DNA from 3 places in the Pseudomonas sp. LBUM1666 genome. Region 3 is predicted to be linked to each of the others. Evidence: predicted binding sites of a transcription regulator. Region 3 holds the regulator's gene; each other region holds the start of a gene.

Region 1 (5,213 bases), 2.6 Mb from region 3:
GTGCTGTCGATCGACATGGGCGGCTCGATCGTCGCGGCCAACCGCGCGGCGGCGCAGTTGCTCGGCGTGCGGGTAGATGAGGTGCCGGGGATTCCGCTGTCGCGATACGCCGAGGATTTCGACTTGCCGGAACTGGTGCGCGCCAACAAGTCGCGGATCAACGGCCTGCGGGTGAAGGTAAAAGGTGATGTGTTTCTCGCCGACATCGCGCCACTGCAATCGGAGCATGACGACAGCGAAGCCATGGCTGGCGCAGTACTCACGCTGCACCGCGCCGACCGGGTCGGTGAACGCATCTATAACGTGCGCAAGCAGGAGCTGCGAGGTTTCGACAGCATTTTCCAAAGCTCGAAGGTGATGGCCGCGGTGGTGCGCGAAGCCCGACGCATGGCGCCGCTGGATGCGCCGCTATTAATAGAAGGCGAAACCGGTACCGGTAAAGAGTTGTTGGCGCGCGCCTGCCATCTGGCGAGTCCGCGGGGGCAGTCACCTTTAATGGCGCTCAATTGCGCCGGCCTGCCGGAATCCATGGCCGAGACGGAGCTGTTCGGCTACGGCCCCGGCGCTTTCGAAGGGGCGCGGGCCGAAGGCAAGCTCGGGCTGCTGGAGCTGACGGCGGGCGGTACGCTGTTTCTCGATGGCGTCGGGGAAATGAGCCCGCGTTTGCAGGTGAAATTGCTGCGTTTCCTGCAGGACGGTTGCTTCCGTCGTGTGGGCAGCGATGAAGAGGTTTATCTGGATGTGCGGGTGATCTGCGCGACGCAGGTCGACCTGTCCGAGTTGTGCGCGCGCGGTGAGTTTCGCCAGGATTTGTATCACCGCTTGAACGTGCTTTCACTGCACATCCCGCCACTGCGCGAATGCCTCGATGGTTTGACGCCGCTGGTGGAACACTTCCTCGATCAGGCCAGTCGGCAGATCGGTTGCCCGCTGCCGAAACTGGCGCCGGCGGCGATGGAACGGCTCAGTCATTACCACTGGCCGGGCAATGTCCGGCAATTGGAGAACGTGTTGTTCCAGGCGGTTTCCTTGTGCGAGGGCGGGACCGTCAAGGCCGAACATATTCGCCTGCCGGACTACGGCGTGCGCCAGCCACTTGGCGATTTCTCGCTCGAGGGCGGGCTGGACGAGATTGTCGGGCGTTTCGAGAAGGCGGTGCTGGAGCGTTTGTACTCCGAGCATCCGAGCAGTCGCCAACTGGGCAAGCGGTTGGGGGTTTCGCATACGACCATTGCCAACAAGTTGCGTGAGTACGAGGTCGGCAAAGAACCCGGCAGCGCATAGTCGTTGTAGCAGCTGCCGAGCCTGCGAGGCTGCGTTCGGCTGCGCAGCAGTCGTAAACCCTATGTATGCGGTTTACCTAAACGATCGCGGCGTCTGAATTCACGACTGCTGCGCAGCCGAACGCAGCCTCGCAGGCTCGACAGCTGCTACAGGACGGTGTTGAGCCGGAGAGGTCGGCTCTTGCCACTTACCGGCATAACACCGCCGGTTTTTCGTCTTCGACACAATCCTCTAATCCCTCCTGAACCCCTCAAGTCCTTTGTTTGCCGGGCCCTGCGCCGCCAGAAAAAAGTTGGTCTGCAAATTGCTTATCGCTCAGCAGTACAGCAGTGGGCGGCAAACGTCCGGCATGCAGAGGAAAGAGTGTGGACAAGTACCTTTATGTGGCAATGACCGGCGCCAGCCAGAATGCACTGGCGCAGAAGGCTCATGCGAACAACCTGGCGAACATCTCCACCAACGGCTTCCAGAAAGACCTGGAACAGGCGCGTTCAATGCCGGTGTTCGGTGACAGCTTTCCGGCGCGTGCGTTTGCCCTGTCCGAACGTCCGGCCACCGATTTTTCCCCTGGCGCATTGGTGGAAACCGGTCGCGACCTCGATGTCGCGGTGCAAGGCAATGGCTGGATCGCCGTGCAGAACCCTGACGGCGGCGAAAGCTACGTGCGCACCGGCAGCCTGAACGTCGACGCCCTGGGCGTGCTGCGGGCCGGCAACGGTATGCCGGTGATGGGCAATGGCGGGCCGATTGCCGTGCCGCCCGAGCAGCAAATCGAAGTGGGCGAAGACGGCACCATCAGCATTCGTGCGATGGGCGAAGGTCCGCGCGTGATGGCGGAAGTCGACCGCATCAAACTGGTTAATCCTGACTTCAAGAACATGACCAAAGGCCTGGACGGTTCGATCCACACCAAGGACGGCAAGCCGGCGCAAGCCGATGCCGACGTCAAACTGGTGTCCGGTTTCCTTGAGTCGAGCAACGTCAACGCCGTGGAAGAGATGACCTCGGTGCTGGCCCTGGCCAAGCAGTTCGAGCTGCACATCAAGATGATGAACACCGCCAAAGACGATGACCAGGCCATGGCTCGGGTCTTGCAGATCAGCTAATTATCAGAACGTCGCGCCGTAAAACAGGCGCACGAGGAGAATCGAATGCTTCCGGCTCTATGGGTTGCCAAAACAGGTCTGTCCGCCCAGGACACCAACCTGACGACCATTTCCAACAACCTGGCCAACGTGTCGACCACGGGTTTCAAACGTGACCGCGCCGAGTTCCAGGACTTGCTCTATCAGATCAAACGCCAGCCAGGCGCCCAGTCGACCCAGGACAGCGAACTGCCGTCGGGTCTGCAGGTGGGTACCGGTGTGCGCATCGTCGGTACCCAGAAAAACTTCACCGCCGGCAGCCTGCAAACCACCGAGCAGCCGTTGGACATGGCCATCGACGGTCGCGGTTTCTTCCAGATTCTGCAGCCGGACGGCACGACTTCCTACACCCGTGACGGTACGTTCCACCTTGACTCCAACGGTCAGATCGTGAACTCCAGCGGCTTCGCTCTGGAACCGGCCATTGTCATCCCGAACGATGCCCAGACCTTCACGGTCGGTCGCGACGGCACCGTGTCCGTCACCGTTGCCGGCAACCCGGCATCCCAGGTGATCGGCAACCTGCAAACCGCCGACTTCATCAACCCGGCCGGCCTGCAGGCTGTGGGCAACAACCTGTTCCTGGAAACCGCAGCCAGCGGCGCGCCGCAAGTCGGTACCCCGGGCCTGGCCGGTTTCGGCACCACGCTGCAGAACACCCTGGAAACCTCGAACGTCAGCACCGTTGAAGAGATGGTCAACATGATCACCACTCAGCGCGCCTACGAGATGAACTCCAAGGTGATCTCCACCGCCGACCAGATGCTCTCGTTCGTAACGCAGAATCTGTAATCAAGTCTATGAGGCGGCCATCAGGTCGCCTGCAACACCGTGAGGTAGGGTCATGAATCGCTTCGTATCTGTTCTGGCACTGAGTGGGGCCGTTGTGCTCGCGGGCTGCGTTGCCCCGCCGCCCAAGCCCAATGACCCTTACTACGCCCCGGTGTTGCCGCGCACGCCATTGCCGGCTGCCGCCAATAATGGCTCGATCTACCAGGCTGGCTTCGAACAGAACCTGTACAGCGACCGCAAGGCGTTCCGGGTCGGTGACATCATTACCATCACCCTGAACGAACGCACCCAGGCCAGCAAGAACGCCAATTCGCAAATGGCCAAGAACAGCAAGACCGACATCGGCCTGAGCTCGTTTTTCGGGGGCGGCCTGAGCACCAGCGATCCAGTGGGCAGCGGTAGCCTGAGTCTGGACGTCGGTTACGAAGGTGACCGCGCAACCAAGGGCGACAGCAAGTCCGGCCAGAGCAACAGCCTGACCGGTTCGATCACCGTGACCGTCGCTGATGTGTTGCCCAACGGCATCATCGCCGTGCGTGGCGAGAAGTGGCTGACCCTCAACACCGGTGATGAGCTGGTGCGGATTGCCGGGCTCGTTCGCGCCGATGACATCGCCACCGACAACACCGTTTCGTCGACCCGTGTCGCCGATGCGCGCATCACCTATTCGGGCACCGGTGCATTTGCCGATGCGAGTCAGCCAGGCTGGTTCGACCGTTTCTTCCTCAGCCCGCTGTTCCCTTTCTAGGTGGCTACGTTGAATCTTAAACACCTGATGGTGGCCGCCCTGATGCTGTCCGCAGCGTTCAATGCGCAAGCCGAGCGGCTGAAGGATATCGCCAGTATTTCCGGCGTGCGTTCCAACCAATTGATCGGCTACGGCCTGGTGGTCGGGCTTAACGGCACCGGTGACCAGACGACGCAAACGCCGTTCACCCTGCAGACCTTCAACAACATGCTCTCGCAGTTCGGTATCAAGGTGCCGCCGGGTTCGGGCAACGTGCAATTGAAGAACGTCGCGGCGGTGTCGATCAGTGCTGATTTGCCGGCGTTCGCCAAGCCGGGTCAGCAGGTGGATATCACCGTGGCGTCCATCGGTAACTCCAAGAGCCTGCGTGGCGGCACCTTGTTGCTGACGCCGCTCAAGGGTATCGACGGCAACGTTTACGCGATCGCCCAGGGCAATCTGGTGGTCGGCGGTTTTGATGCCGAAGGTCGTGACGGTTCGAAGATCACCGTCAACGTTCCGTCGGCCGGTCGTATCCCGGGCGGTGCGTCGGTTGAGCGTTCGGTGCCGAGCGGTTTCAACCAGGGCAACAGCCTGACGCTGAACCTCAATCGTTCGGACTTCACCACCGCCAAGCGCATCGTCGACAAGATCAACAATATGCTCGGCCCTGGCGTTGCCCAGGCCATCGACGGCGGTTCGATTCGCGTCAGTGCGCCACTTGATCCGAGCCAGCGCGTCGACTATTTGTCGATCATCGAGAACCTTGAAGTCGACCCGGGTCAGGCGGTGGCGAAAGTCATCATCAACTCGCGGACCGGCACCATCGTGATCGGCCAGAACGTCAAGGTTTCCCCGGCCGCCGTGACCCATGGCAGCCTGACCGTGACCATCACCGAAGACCCGATCGTCAGCCAGCCCGGCCCTCTGTCCAATGGGCAGACGGCGGTCGTGCCGCGCTCGCGGGTCAACGCCCAGCAGGAAGCCAAGCCGATGTTCAAGTTCGGCCCGGGCACCACCCTCGACGAAATCGTGCGTGCGGTGAACCAGGTCGGCGCGGCACCGGGTGACTTGATGGCGATCCTCGAAGCACTGAAACAGGCCGGCGCATTGCAAGCCGACCTGATCGTGATCTGAGGACGGCGACCATGGATATGCGCAAGGGCGGTTTGGGGGTCAGCAGCAACGATTCGGGTTCCTATTCGGACCTGAATCGCTTGAACCAACTCAAGGTCGGCGACAAGGACAGTGACGCGAACATGCGC
Region 2 (5,213 bases), 1.9 Mb from region 3:
ACGCCGGCCTTCATCATGGTCGCCATCTGCCGAGTGAACAGAGCGATGTCCTGGGCCTTGATGCGCTTGCCCAGGTTGAAAATCGAGGTGGACTTCTTGCGCACCTTGCCTGGGTTGATGCCCTGCTTGCGCAATTGGGCCTTGATCAACGCCGGATTCTGACCGCTCAACTCGCCCGTCATTTTGGTGCCTTTGCGGTCTGTGCCTTCCCAGGCGTAGACGCTGATTTTTGCTGCTTTGACCGCCATATTCAGTCCTTGGTGACCCGGTTGATTTCTTCAAGGCTGGTGATGCCTTGCATGGCCTTGAGCAAGCCCGACGTCCGCAAGTCGTTGAAGCCGTCTTTACGCATCTGACTGTCGATTTCCAGTGAATTGCCTTCGGCCATGATCAGCCGTTGCAGGTCCTGTGTGTTCTTCACCACTTCATAAATCCCGACTCGGCCTTTGTAACCGCCGTTGCACTGATCGCAACCGACCGGTTCATAGATCGTGAATGAGCCGATGCGTTCCTCGGGGAAGCCTTCCCTGAGCAGCGCCTCCCGGGGAATCTCGATGGGTTTCTTGCAATGGCTGCACAACTTGCGTGCCAGGCGCTGGGCAATGATCAGGCTGATCGAGGTGGCAATGTTGAAACCCGGAATGCCCATGTTGTGCAGGCGTGTCAGGGTTTCGGCGGCGCTGTTGGTGTGCAGGGTCGACAGCACCAGGTGACCGGTCTGGGCGGCTTTAATGGCGATTTCGGCGGTTTCGAGGTCGCGGATCTCGCCGACCATGATCACGTCCGGGTCCTGACGCAGAAACGAGCGCAGCGCTTGGGCGAAGTCCATTCCCTGCTTGGGATTGACGTTGACCTGGTTGATGCCTTCCATGTTGATCTCCACCGGGTCTTCGGCGGTGGAGATGTTGATGTCCACGGTGTTGAGAATGTTCAGCCCGGTGTAGAGCGACACAGTCTTGCCCGAGCCGGTGGGCCCGGTCACCAGAATCATCCCCTGTGGCTGCTTGAGGGCGGCCATGTACAGTTCTTTCTGGTCGGGCTCATAGCCGAGGGCGTCGATGCCCATTTGAGCGCTGGACGGGTCGAGGATCCGGATCACCACTTTCTCGCCCCATAGGGTCGGCAGGGTATTGACCCGAAAGTCGATGGATTTGCTCTTGGACAGGCGCATCTTGATCCGCCCGTCCTGGGGCCGGCGCCGTTCGGAGATGTCGAGGCTGGCCATGACTTTCAGCCGCGCGGCGATGCGATTGGCCAGTTGAATCGGTGGTTTGGCGACTTCACGCAAAATACCGTCGGTACGCATCCGCACACGGTAGGTTTTTTCATAGGGCTCGAAATGCAGGTCGGAAGAGCCGCTTTTGATCGCGTCCAGCAACATCTTGTGAACGAAGCGCACCACGGGCGCGTCATCAACATCCTGGCCGGCGATGGCGTCCTGCTTGTTGTCATCGATCGACTCGATGTCCACGCCATCGAGGTCAACGTCGGCCATGTCTTCCAGGCCGGTACCTTGGGTATCGAAGAATTTTTCGATGGCGTCGCTGAGCTTGTCTTCCTCCACCAGGATGGCTTCGGTATTCAGCCCGGTGCTGAACTGGATGTCATTGATGGCTTGATGATTGGTCGGATCGGAAACGCCCACGAACAACTTGTTGCCGCGCCGCCAGAGGGGCAGGGCGTGGTGCTGACGGACCAGTTTCTCGCTGACCAGCCCTTTGGGTTGTGTTTCCTTGTCCAGGCAACTGAGATCAAGCAGCGTCATGCCGAAATGTTCCGAGGCAATCTCGGCGATCTGCCGGCTCTTCACCAGTTTGTTCTGCACCAGATAACTGACCAGGGAGATTTTGTTGCGTTGGGCTTGCTGATACGCCTGTTGCGCGCTTTTGTCAGTGAGCAGCTCGGCCAGGACCAATTGCTTGGCCAGACCGCTAAGGGCGATGTCATTCATTGGGATACCGGACGCAGACAGTTCATGACTTATAGCCTAGTCAAGCGGAGGAACCTAACCAGGGGCACTCAGGTGACAAAAAGTGTCAGATAGTGCGGATTCTGGGGGTGGGAAAGGGCGCTGGACTCGCCTCGCGTCCCGCCAGTAGGGGGGGCGGCGCTTGGCATGAGCTGTGCTGCGGCTAGTTCAGATCATGAGATTTCGACTCATGCATGGAGCTTGTCTATGAATACTCAAAAAGGTTTTACCCTGATCGAGCTGCTGATCGTGGTGGCGATCATCGGGATTCTGGCGACGTTTGCGTTGCCGCAGTACTCCAAGTATCAGGCCCGGGCCAAAGTGACGGCCGGTATTGCCGAGGCGTCCGCGCTTAAAATTCCCTATGAGGATGTGATCAACGCCGGGTCCGCTGATCCCACCATCGATAACGTCAATGACAAAGTGGCCACGACTCAGAACTGCACCCTGGCAGTAACGGGTAAAGTGGCTGAAGGAACTGGGACGATTACTTGCAAGCTGCTCAATGCGCCTGCACCAGTGCTGAACCAGACCATCACGCTGACCCGCAGCGCGACGGCGGGCTGGACTTGCGCCTCCTCCGCGCCGAAAGAGTTCTCGCCTAACGGGTGCCCGGGCGTCTGACTGATCTTTTGCTGAATCATTTACCCCGCCTCTTGGCGGGGTATTTTTTGTTCTGCATTTGATCGTTATCACGCAAGCGAAAAAATCCCAACAATTCATGGCCTTAGGCCTGCGGTAAAACCCGCAACTTGCATGTCGATAATTTCGAAGTCATGCATTTTGCATGATTCCGAAAATCAGGTGTTTTTTTAAGTTATTGATTTATATGTATTTGTTGGCTGTCTCAAACTTGGCACAACGTTCGCAATATCTCCAGTAACCCTGCTGACAAGACACGCAGCAGACTTTATGAAAAACAGGAGTTACTCGTATGAAGAAGTTCGCTATCGCTGCCGCAACTGCTACCGCGCTGACCCTGACCCTGACCATGGCCAACGCTGCATTTGCCCAAACCCAGGCTACCCAGGCACCCATGGTTCTGGCCGCGGGTGAAGTGACCGAAGCTAAAGAAGCTACTTCCGATACCTGGATCACTACCAAAGTCAAAGCAGACCTGGTGACTGAAAAAGGCATTCCTGGTACCGACATCAAAGTCGAAACCAACAAAGGCGTAGTGTCCCTGTCATCCACCGTTGCGGTGACTGACGCTCAGAAAGCCACCGCCGTGGCGATCGCCAAGAAAATCAAAGGCGTCCAGGCGGTCTCCGCTGACGGCCTGAAAGCCGAGTAAGGCAAGACTTCTCGCCTGGACTGGGAGAAGGCGCGGCGGGCGGGCCGAGCAATACGTCAGCCGCTTCTGGAGAGTTCATGCGAAAGGCCATAAGGATGTGGCCATTACAGGCCCCGGCATTCGTGTCGGGGCCTGTTCTATTTGTGAGCGACGTAAAACCAAATGTGGGAGCGAGCTTGCTCCGGGCGGCGTTCCGACGATGAGGCCATAACATTCAACATCTAAGTTGACTGTTACACCGCTATCGTCGGAACGCCGCCCGGAGCAAGCTCGCTCCCACATTGGTTTGTTGTGTACTTAATTGCCGCGCTTGCTGGTGATCTGCTTCAAACGATTACCTTCAAAACGCAGGTACTGATACATCCCGCCGTTGGGCCCGTAGGTCCATTCCTCGACTTGAAACTCTTCCCGTCGGTTGGCGCTGCGCTTGTAGCCCAACAGATCGCGGCTGACCGGTTCACCACATTTCTGCAGCACTTCGCTGGACCTGTCCCCGACACTGACCAATTGACTGCCGCAGCGCAGGGTATCGGCTGCCGAGGCCTGACTGGCGGCCACCGCCAGAGCCAGGCTCATCAGCCATTTCGCGCCCATCACTCGGCGTCCAGATGCAGCGGCGTAACCACTCGACCGTCACTTTCCGCTTCACCGAGGCTAGCGTCGATGAAGTACACGCGGTCATCGGCCAACTGACCCTTGTCGACCAGATAGTCCTTGATGCTGCTGGCACGTTCCTGACCCAACTCACGCAACAGCACGTCGCTGGAACTCCAGAACTTGATCACGCCTTCGCGCATTTTTACCGTGCGTTCTTCCTTGCCCAGATCCTTCCATTCGGCGGGCGGCTGCGTTTTCAGGCGCGTGCGGTAGATCCCTTCCAGCAGCGGACCTTTCTCGTTATCCGGTACTTCCAGCAATGAAGCCTTGGCCGGCACCTTGTCCCCGCGACGCTGGAGCATTTTGTAGTAGTTGTACTGGTATTCCCGCTCCAGACGTTGCTCGGCGATCAGCGGGCCATCGCTGCTGGCGGCCGCCGTGCCTTCGATTTCCAGGCGCAGGGCCGGACGTTCCTTGAGGGCCTGGGACAGTTTGACCAACGAACCCTCGGCCTCCTTGCTCAGGTCGCTTGAACCCGGCGCAAACGACACAGTGCCCAAATCTTCCGAACCACCGCCACTGACCAGCCCGCCAATCATTTTGAACGGCGCGGCGGCGGCCTTCACGATCAGGTTGCGCAGGGTCTGCCAGACAATCGGCATGATGCTGAACTGCGGATTGTTCAGGTCGCCGGTCACCGGCAGTTCAATGGAAATTTTGCCGTCGACGTCCTTGAGCAGCGCAATGGCCAGTTTCAGCGGCAGGCTCACGGCGTCCGGGCTGTCGACTTTCTCACCCAGTTGCAGCTGCTCGACCACCACTTTGTTTTCGGCCTTGAGCTGGCCCTTGGTGATCAGGTAATGCAGGTCGAGATTGAGCCGGCCCTTGCGGATGCGGTAACCGGCGAACTTGCCGGAGTAGGGTGTGAGCGTGGTCAGTTCAACACGTTTGAAACTGGTGGCGATGTCGAGGCTGGCCATCGGGTCGAACGGGTTGACCGAGCCCTTGATGGTGACCGGTGCATAGCGGTCGACTTTGCCTTTGATATCGACGCTGGCCGGTTTCGCCTGACGGCTGTCGATGGTGCCAATTTGCCCATTGAGCTGTTGAACGGCCGTGGCGAAATTTGGGGTCAGGCTGAAGTCGGCGAAGTTGGCCGAGCCGTCATTGATGGCAATGCCGCCAATGTGGATGCCCAGCGGTTTTTCCTTGCTGGCAGGTTTGGCTGCAGCCGTTTTGGCGCCTGAGTCGGGCGGTTGTGGAATCAGCAGGTCGTCGATGTTGGTGGTGCGGTCATCGTTGATCATGAAGCGCGCATAAGGCTGAAACAGGTTGACCTTGTCGATCGACAGG
Region 3 (5,213 bases):
GACACCAAGCCGGTTCAGGGCTACGGAGTGACCATCCAGTACCACGCCTCGCAAAACCGCGTTGTATTGATCGATCGTGCCAAAGTCATCGACAAGGACAACAACGTCACCCAAGGCGAGAAAATCGTCTACGACACGGTGAAAAAACTGGCGAGCGCCGGTCGCGCCACGGGCAACAAGGTCACCGAGTCGCGTCCGCGCATCGACATGGTGATCCAGCCCAAGCCGAAAACCGACGAGAAAAAGGCCCAGTAATGGCAACTCTGAAAGCTCAGCATCTGGCCAAGAGCTACAAGAGCCGCCAGGTCGTGCGCGACGTCAGCCTGTCGATCGACAGCGGTCAGATCGTCGGCCTGCTGGGTCCTAACGGCGCCGGCAAGACCACCTGCTTTTACATGATTGTCGGCCTGGTACAGGCCGATCAGGGCCGCGTACTGATTGACGACCTGGATGTCAGCCACCAGCCTATGCACGGTCGTGCGAAGGCCGGCATCGGCTATCTTCCGCAAGAGGCATCGATCTTCCGCAAACTCTCGGTAGCCGACAACATCATGGCGATCCTCGAGACCCGCAAGGAACTCGACAAGGCCGGTCGTCGCAAAGAGCTGGAAAGCCTGCTGCAGGAATTCCACATCAGCCACATCCGCGACAATCTCGGCATGAGCCTGTCCGGTGGTGAACGCCGCCGCGTGGAAATCGCCCGGGCACTGGCCACCAACCCGAAATTCATCCTGCTCGACGAACCTTTCGCCGGCGTGGACCCGATTTCGGTGGGCGACATCAAGCAGATCATCTATCACCTCAAGGCCAAGGGCATTGGCGTGCTGATCACTGACCACAACGTCCGTGAAACCCTGGATATCTGCGAAACCGCCTACATCGTCAACGATGGCCAGCTGATCGCCGAAGGTGACTCTGCCACCATCCTGGCCAACGACCTGGTCAAGGAAGTGTATCTGGGCCATGAGTTCCGCCTGTAAGCACTGAGGTGTCTGGCTGGTTGCTCGGGCGCTTGTCTCGATAAAAAATCAACATTTTTTTATTGTTACAGCGCTCTAGGCAAACGCTGCAGTTTCGGGCATATAATTTGCTTATGTTTGGCGCTCCGGCGCCCTGTAGTGGATGGCGCATGTGCGCCGGCGAATAAGGTGTTAAGCCCCTGCCATGAAACCATCGCTAGTCTTGAGAATGGGCCAGCAGCTGACGATGACACCGCAGCTGCAACAGGCCATCCGCCTGCTCCAATTGTCGACCCTGGACCTGCAACAGGAAATCCAGGAGGCCCTGGAGTCCAATCCGATGCTCGAACGCCAGGAAGAAGGCGACGACTTCGATAACGCCGACCCCTTGGCCGACAAAGCCGAACAGCAACCCAACGCTGACATTCAGGAACCCTCCTACCAGGAAACCGCCCCGACGGTTGATAACCTCGAGGAAGGCGACTGGAACGAGCGCATCCCCAACGAACTGCCCGTCGATACCGCGTGGGAAGACGTCTACCAGACCAGCGCCAGCAGCCTGCCGAGCAACGATGACGACGAGTGGGACTTCACCACCCGGACATCGGCCGGCGAAAGCCTGCAAAGCCACCTGCTGTGGCAACTGAACCTGGCCCCGATGTCCGACACCGATCGCCTGATCGCCGTGACCCTGATCGACTGCATCAACAATCAGGGCTACCTGGACGAAACCCTCGAGGAGATTCTCGAAGCCTTCGACCCGGAGCTGGACATCGAACTGGACGAAATCGAAGCCGTCCTGCACCGCATCCAGCAATTCGAACCCGCAGGCATCGGCGCCCGCAACCTGGGCGAATGCCTGCTGCTGCAATTGCGTCAGTTGCCCGCCAAGACGCCTTGGCTGGTCGAGGCCAAACGCCTGGTCACCGATTACATCGACCTGCTCGGCAGCCGCGATTACAGCCAGCTGATGCGTCGGATGAAGCTCAAGGAAGACGAACTGCGCCAAGTGATTGAACTGGTGCAGAGCCTCAACCCGCGCCCAGGCTCGCAAATCGAGTCCAGCGAAGCCGAATACGTCGTTCCCGACGTGATCGTACGCAAGGACAACGAGCGCTGGCTGGTGGAGCTGAACCAGGAATCCGTGCCACGACTGCGGGTCAACGCTCAATACGCCGGTTTCGTGCGCCGCGCCGACACCAGCGCCGACAACACCTTCATGCGCAATCAGTTGCAAGAAGCCCGCTGGTTCATCAAGAGCCTGCAAAGCCGCAACGAAACCCTGATGAAAGTAGCCACTCAGATCGTCGAGCATCAGCGCGGTTTTCTTGAATACGGCGACGAAGCCATGAAACCGCTGGTCCTGCATGACATCGCTGAAGCGGTGGGCATGCACGAGTCGACGATTTCACGGGTGACCACGCAGAAATTCATGCATACCCCACGGGGCATATATGAACTGAAATACTTTTTCTCCAGCCACGTCAGCACCTCCGAGGGCGGTGAATGCTCGTCCACGGCGATCCGCGCGATCATCAAAAAACTGGTTGCCGCGGAAAATCAGAAAAAGCCGTTGAGTGACAGCAAGATCGCTGGTTTACTGGAGGCACAAGGCATTCAGGTGGCTCGCCGCACCGTCGCCAAGTACCGCGAATCCTTAGGGATCGCGCCTTCGAGCGAACGCAAGCGGTTGATGTAGAGCCACGCCACAGCGTTCCAGTGGCAGGCATTTCTGCCTGCCGCTTTATGCACTGGCAACGAAGGAGAAGCTGTATGCAAGTCAACATCAGTGGACACCAACTGGAAGTGACCGAACCTCTTCGCACCTACATCGGCGAAAAACTCGAACGATTAGAGAGGCATTTCGACAAGATCACCAACGTGCAAGTCACGATGACGGTCGAAAAGCTCAAGCAGAAAATCGAAGCCACGCTGCATATTCCCGGCAATGAAGTGGTCGCAAACGCGGAGCATACCGATATGTACGCGGCGATCGACGCACTGACCGACAAGCTGGATAAACAACTCAAAAAGCATAAGGAAAAGACCCAAAGCCTCCTCCAGGGCGCGACCGGTCGTTAACACTCCCAACCCATGATCCGACTTGAAAGCATCCTGACCCCCGGCCGTTCCCTCGTGAACGTGCCGGGCGGCAGTAAAAAGAAAGCCCTCGAGCAAATTGCCAACCTTATCCACAAAGAAGTGCCGGATCTGGAGATGCAAGATGTCTTCGAGGCTCTGATTGCCCGTGAAAAACTCGGCTCAACCGGTTTTGGCAACGGCATCGCCATTCCCCACTGCCGCCTGAAGGGCTGCTCCTCGCCCATCAGCGCCCTGATGCACCTTGACGCACCCATTGATTTCGACGCCATCGACGGTGCCCCGGTTGACCTGTTGTTCGTTCTGCTGGTCCCGGAAGCCGCTACCGATGCGCACCTGGAGTTACTGCGCCAGATCGCCAGCATGCTCGACCGCAAGGAAGTGCGCGAAAAACTGCGCAGCGCCCCGAGCAATGAAGCCTTGTATCAGGTTGTCCTGGACGAGCAAAACGGTCATTAATCATGCGCTTGATCATCGTCAGTGGCCGCTCCGGCTCAGGTAAAAGTACCGCACTCGATGTTCTCGAGGACAACGGCTACTACTGCATCGACAACCTGCCCGCCGGTCTGCTGCCGGAACTGGCCGAACGCGCGTTGATTCACACCGAGCTGGCACAACCGCTGGTTGCCGTATCCATCGATGCGCGCAACTTGCCGAGTCACTTGTCGCGGTTTCCCGAATTGCTGGAAGAAGTGCGCAGCCGGCATATCAAGTGTGATGTGCTTTATCTGGACGCCGACGAAGAAACCTTGCTCAAACGTTTCTCGGAAACCCGCCGTCGTCACCCGCTGAGCAATGCCAATCGCTCGCTGGCCGAGGCCATCAACGATGAAACCGCCCTGCTCGGGCCGATTGCCGACCTCGCCGATCTCAAAGTAAACACCACCAACCTGAACCTGTATCAGCTGCGAGATACCATCAAGCTGCGCCTGCTGAACCAGCCGGAACCCGGTACGGCGTTCCTGGTGGAGTCTTTCGGCTTCAAGCGTGGCATGCCGGTGGACGCTGATCTGGTGTTCGACGTGCGCTGCCTGCCGAACCCTTACTGGAAGCCAGAGTTGCGCGATCAATCCGGGCTCGACCAACCGGTTGTCGATTACCTGGCGGCACAGCCGGACGTCGAAGAGATGTTCCAGGACATCTGCACCTACTTGTTCAAGTGGCTACCCCGCTTTGCCGCCAGCAACCGCGCTTATGTCACCATTGCCATTGGCTGCACCGGCGGGCATCACCGCTCCGTCTACCTGACCGAACGTCTGGGCCAGGCCCTGCAAAAAACCCTGAAGAACGTCCAGGTTCGCCACCGCGACCTCAGCTAAAGGATTCACACCGCGATGCCTGCTCTGGAAATTGAAATCATCAACAAGCTGGGCCTGCATGCCCGCGCTTCTGCAAAATTCGTTGGCGTCGCCGGTGAGTTCAAGGATTGCTCGATCAGAGTAGGACGCACGCCGGAGTCCACGGTCGACGGAAAAAGCATCATGGCAATGATGATGCTCGCTGCGGGCAAGGGCACCAAAATCCACCTGAGCACCGAAGGTGAACAAGCTGATGAGGCGCTGCAGGCATTGGTGAATTTGATCAATGACTACTTCGGCGAAGGCGAATAATCCTCGCCCTAGCAGCTGCCGAAGGCTGCGTTCGGTTCGGGCCGCGTTCGGACGAAGCAGTCGTCATTTCGGTATTTGCGGGCTTCAGATAAACCGCGTGTGTTGAGTTCACGACTGCTGCGCCCGAGCGCGGACCGAGCCGAACGCAGGCTTCGCCAACTGCTACAAAGTTCGTGCTCAGCCGCTAAGCCAATGCGGTATCCATCACCATCATCAAGCAAAACCCGATTAGCAACCCAAGACTTGCAAGCTTGTCGTGACCATTGCGGCGCGACTCGGGGATGACTTCATGGGTGACCACCAGCAACATTGCCCCGGCCGCCAGTGCCAACCCCAAGGGCAACAACAATTCGGCCAGGCTCACTAGCCAGGCGCACAACAACGCGAAGACCGGCTCGACCAGACCTGACGCAGCACCAATCAGGAACGCCTTGACCCGCGACATCCCTGCCCCGGCCAGCACCAGCGCGATCACCAGACCTTCCGGCACGTCCTGCAACGCGATGCCCATGGCCAGGCTATCGGCGTCAGGCATGCCACCCCC

The links. Region 3 encodes sigma-54, which starts transcription at its own class of promoters, with help from an activator protein. Its sites were predicted from a motif close to ANTGGCATNNANNTTGCTNT; they were not measured.
Region 1: ACA056_RS21075 (flagellar basal body rod protein FlgF) is a predicted target of sigma-54. The motif match lies at 1,576-1,595, and genes of this name have one in related genera.
Region 2: ACA056_RS24545 (pilin) is a predicted target of sigma-54. The motif match lies at 2,111-2,130, and genes of this name have one in related genera.

What each region holds. Positions count from the first base shown of each region.
Region 1 is NZ_CP166789.1:4,602,805-4,608,017, reverse strand. Features, by position in the region: gene ACA056_RS21080 (sigma-54-dependent transcriptional regulator) at 1-1,284, shown strand, start outside; gene ACA056_RS21075 (flagellar basal body rod protein FlgF) at 1,650-2,390, shown strand; gene flgG (flagellar basal-body rod protein FlgG) at 2,436-3,221, shown strand; gene flgH (flagellar basal body L-ring protein FlgH) at 3,274-3,969, shown strand; gene ACA056_RS21060 (flagellar basal body P-ring protein FlgI) at 3,997-5,085, shown strand; gene flgJ (flagellar assembly peptidoglycan hydrolase FlgJ) at 5,097-5,213, shown strand, end outside.
Region 2 is NZ_CP166789.1:5,327,085-5,332,297, reverse strand. Features, by position in the region: gene ACA056_RS24555 (type II secretion system F family protein) at 1-248, opposite strand, end outside; gene pilB (type IV-A pilus assembly ATPase PilB) at 251-1,951, opposite strand; gene ACA056_RS24545 (pilin) at 2,177-2,593, shown strand; gene ACA056_RS24540 (BON domain-containing protein) at 2,904-3,263, shown strand; gene ACA056_RS24535 (DUF2845 domain-containing protein) at 3,561-3,857, opposite strand; gene ACA056_RS24530 (DUF748 domain-containing protein) at 3,857-5,213, opposite strand, start outside.
Region 3 is NZ_CP166789.1:926,449-931,661, reverse strand. Features, by position in the region: gene lptA (lipopolysaccharide transport periplasmic protein LptA) at 1-255, shown strand, start outside; gene lptB (LPS export ABC transporter ATP-binding protein) at 255-980, shown strand; gene ACA056_RS04065 (RNA polymerase factor sigma-54) at 1,165-2,658, shown strand; gene hpf (ribosome hibernation-promoting factor, HPF/YfiA family) at 2,733-3,041, shown strand; gene ptsN (PTS IIA-like nitrogen regulatory protein PtsN) at 3,054-3,518, shown strand; gene rapZ (RNase adapter RapZ) at 3,521-4,378, shown strand; gene ACA056_RS04045 (HPr family phosphocarrier protein) at 4,394-4,669, shown strand; gene ACA056_RS04040 (ZIP family metal transporter) at 4,854-5,213, opposite strand, start outside.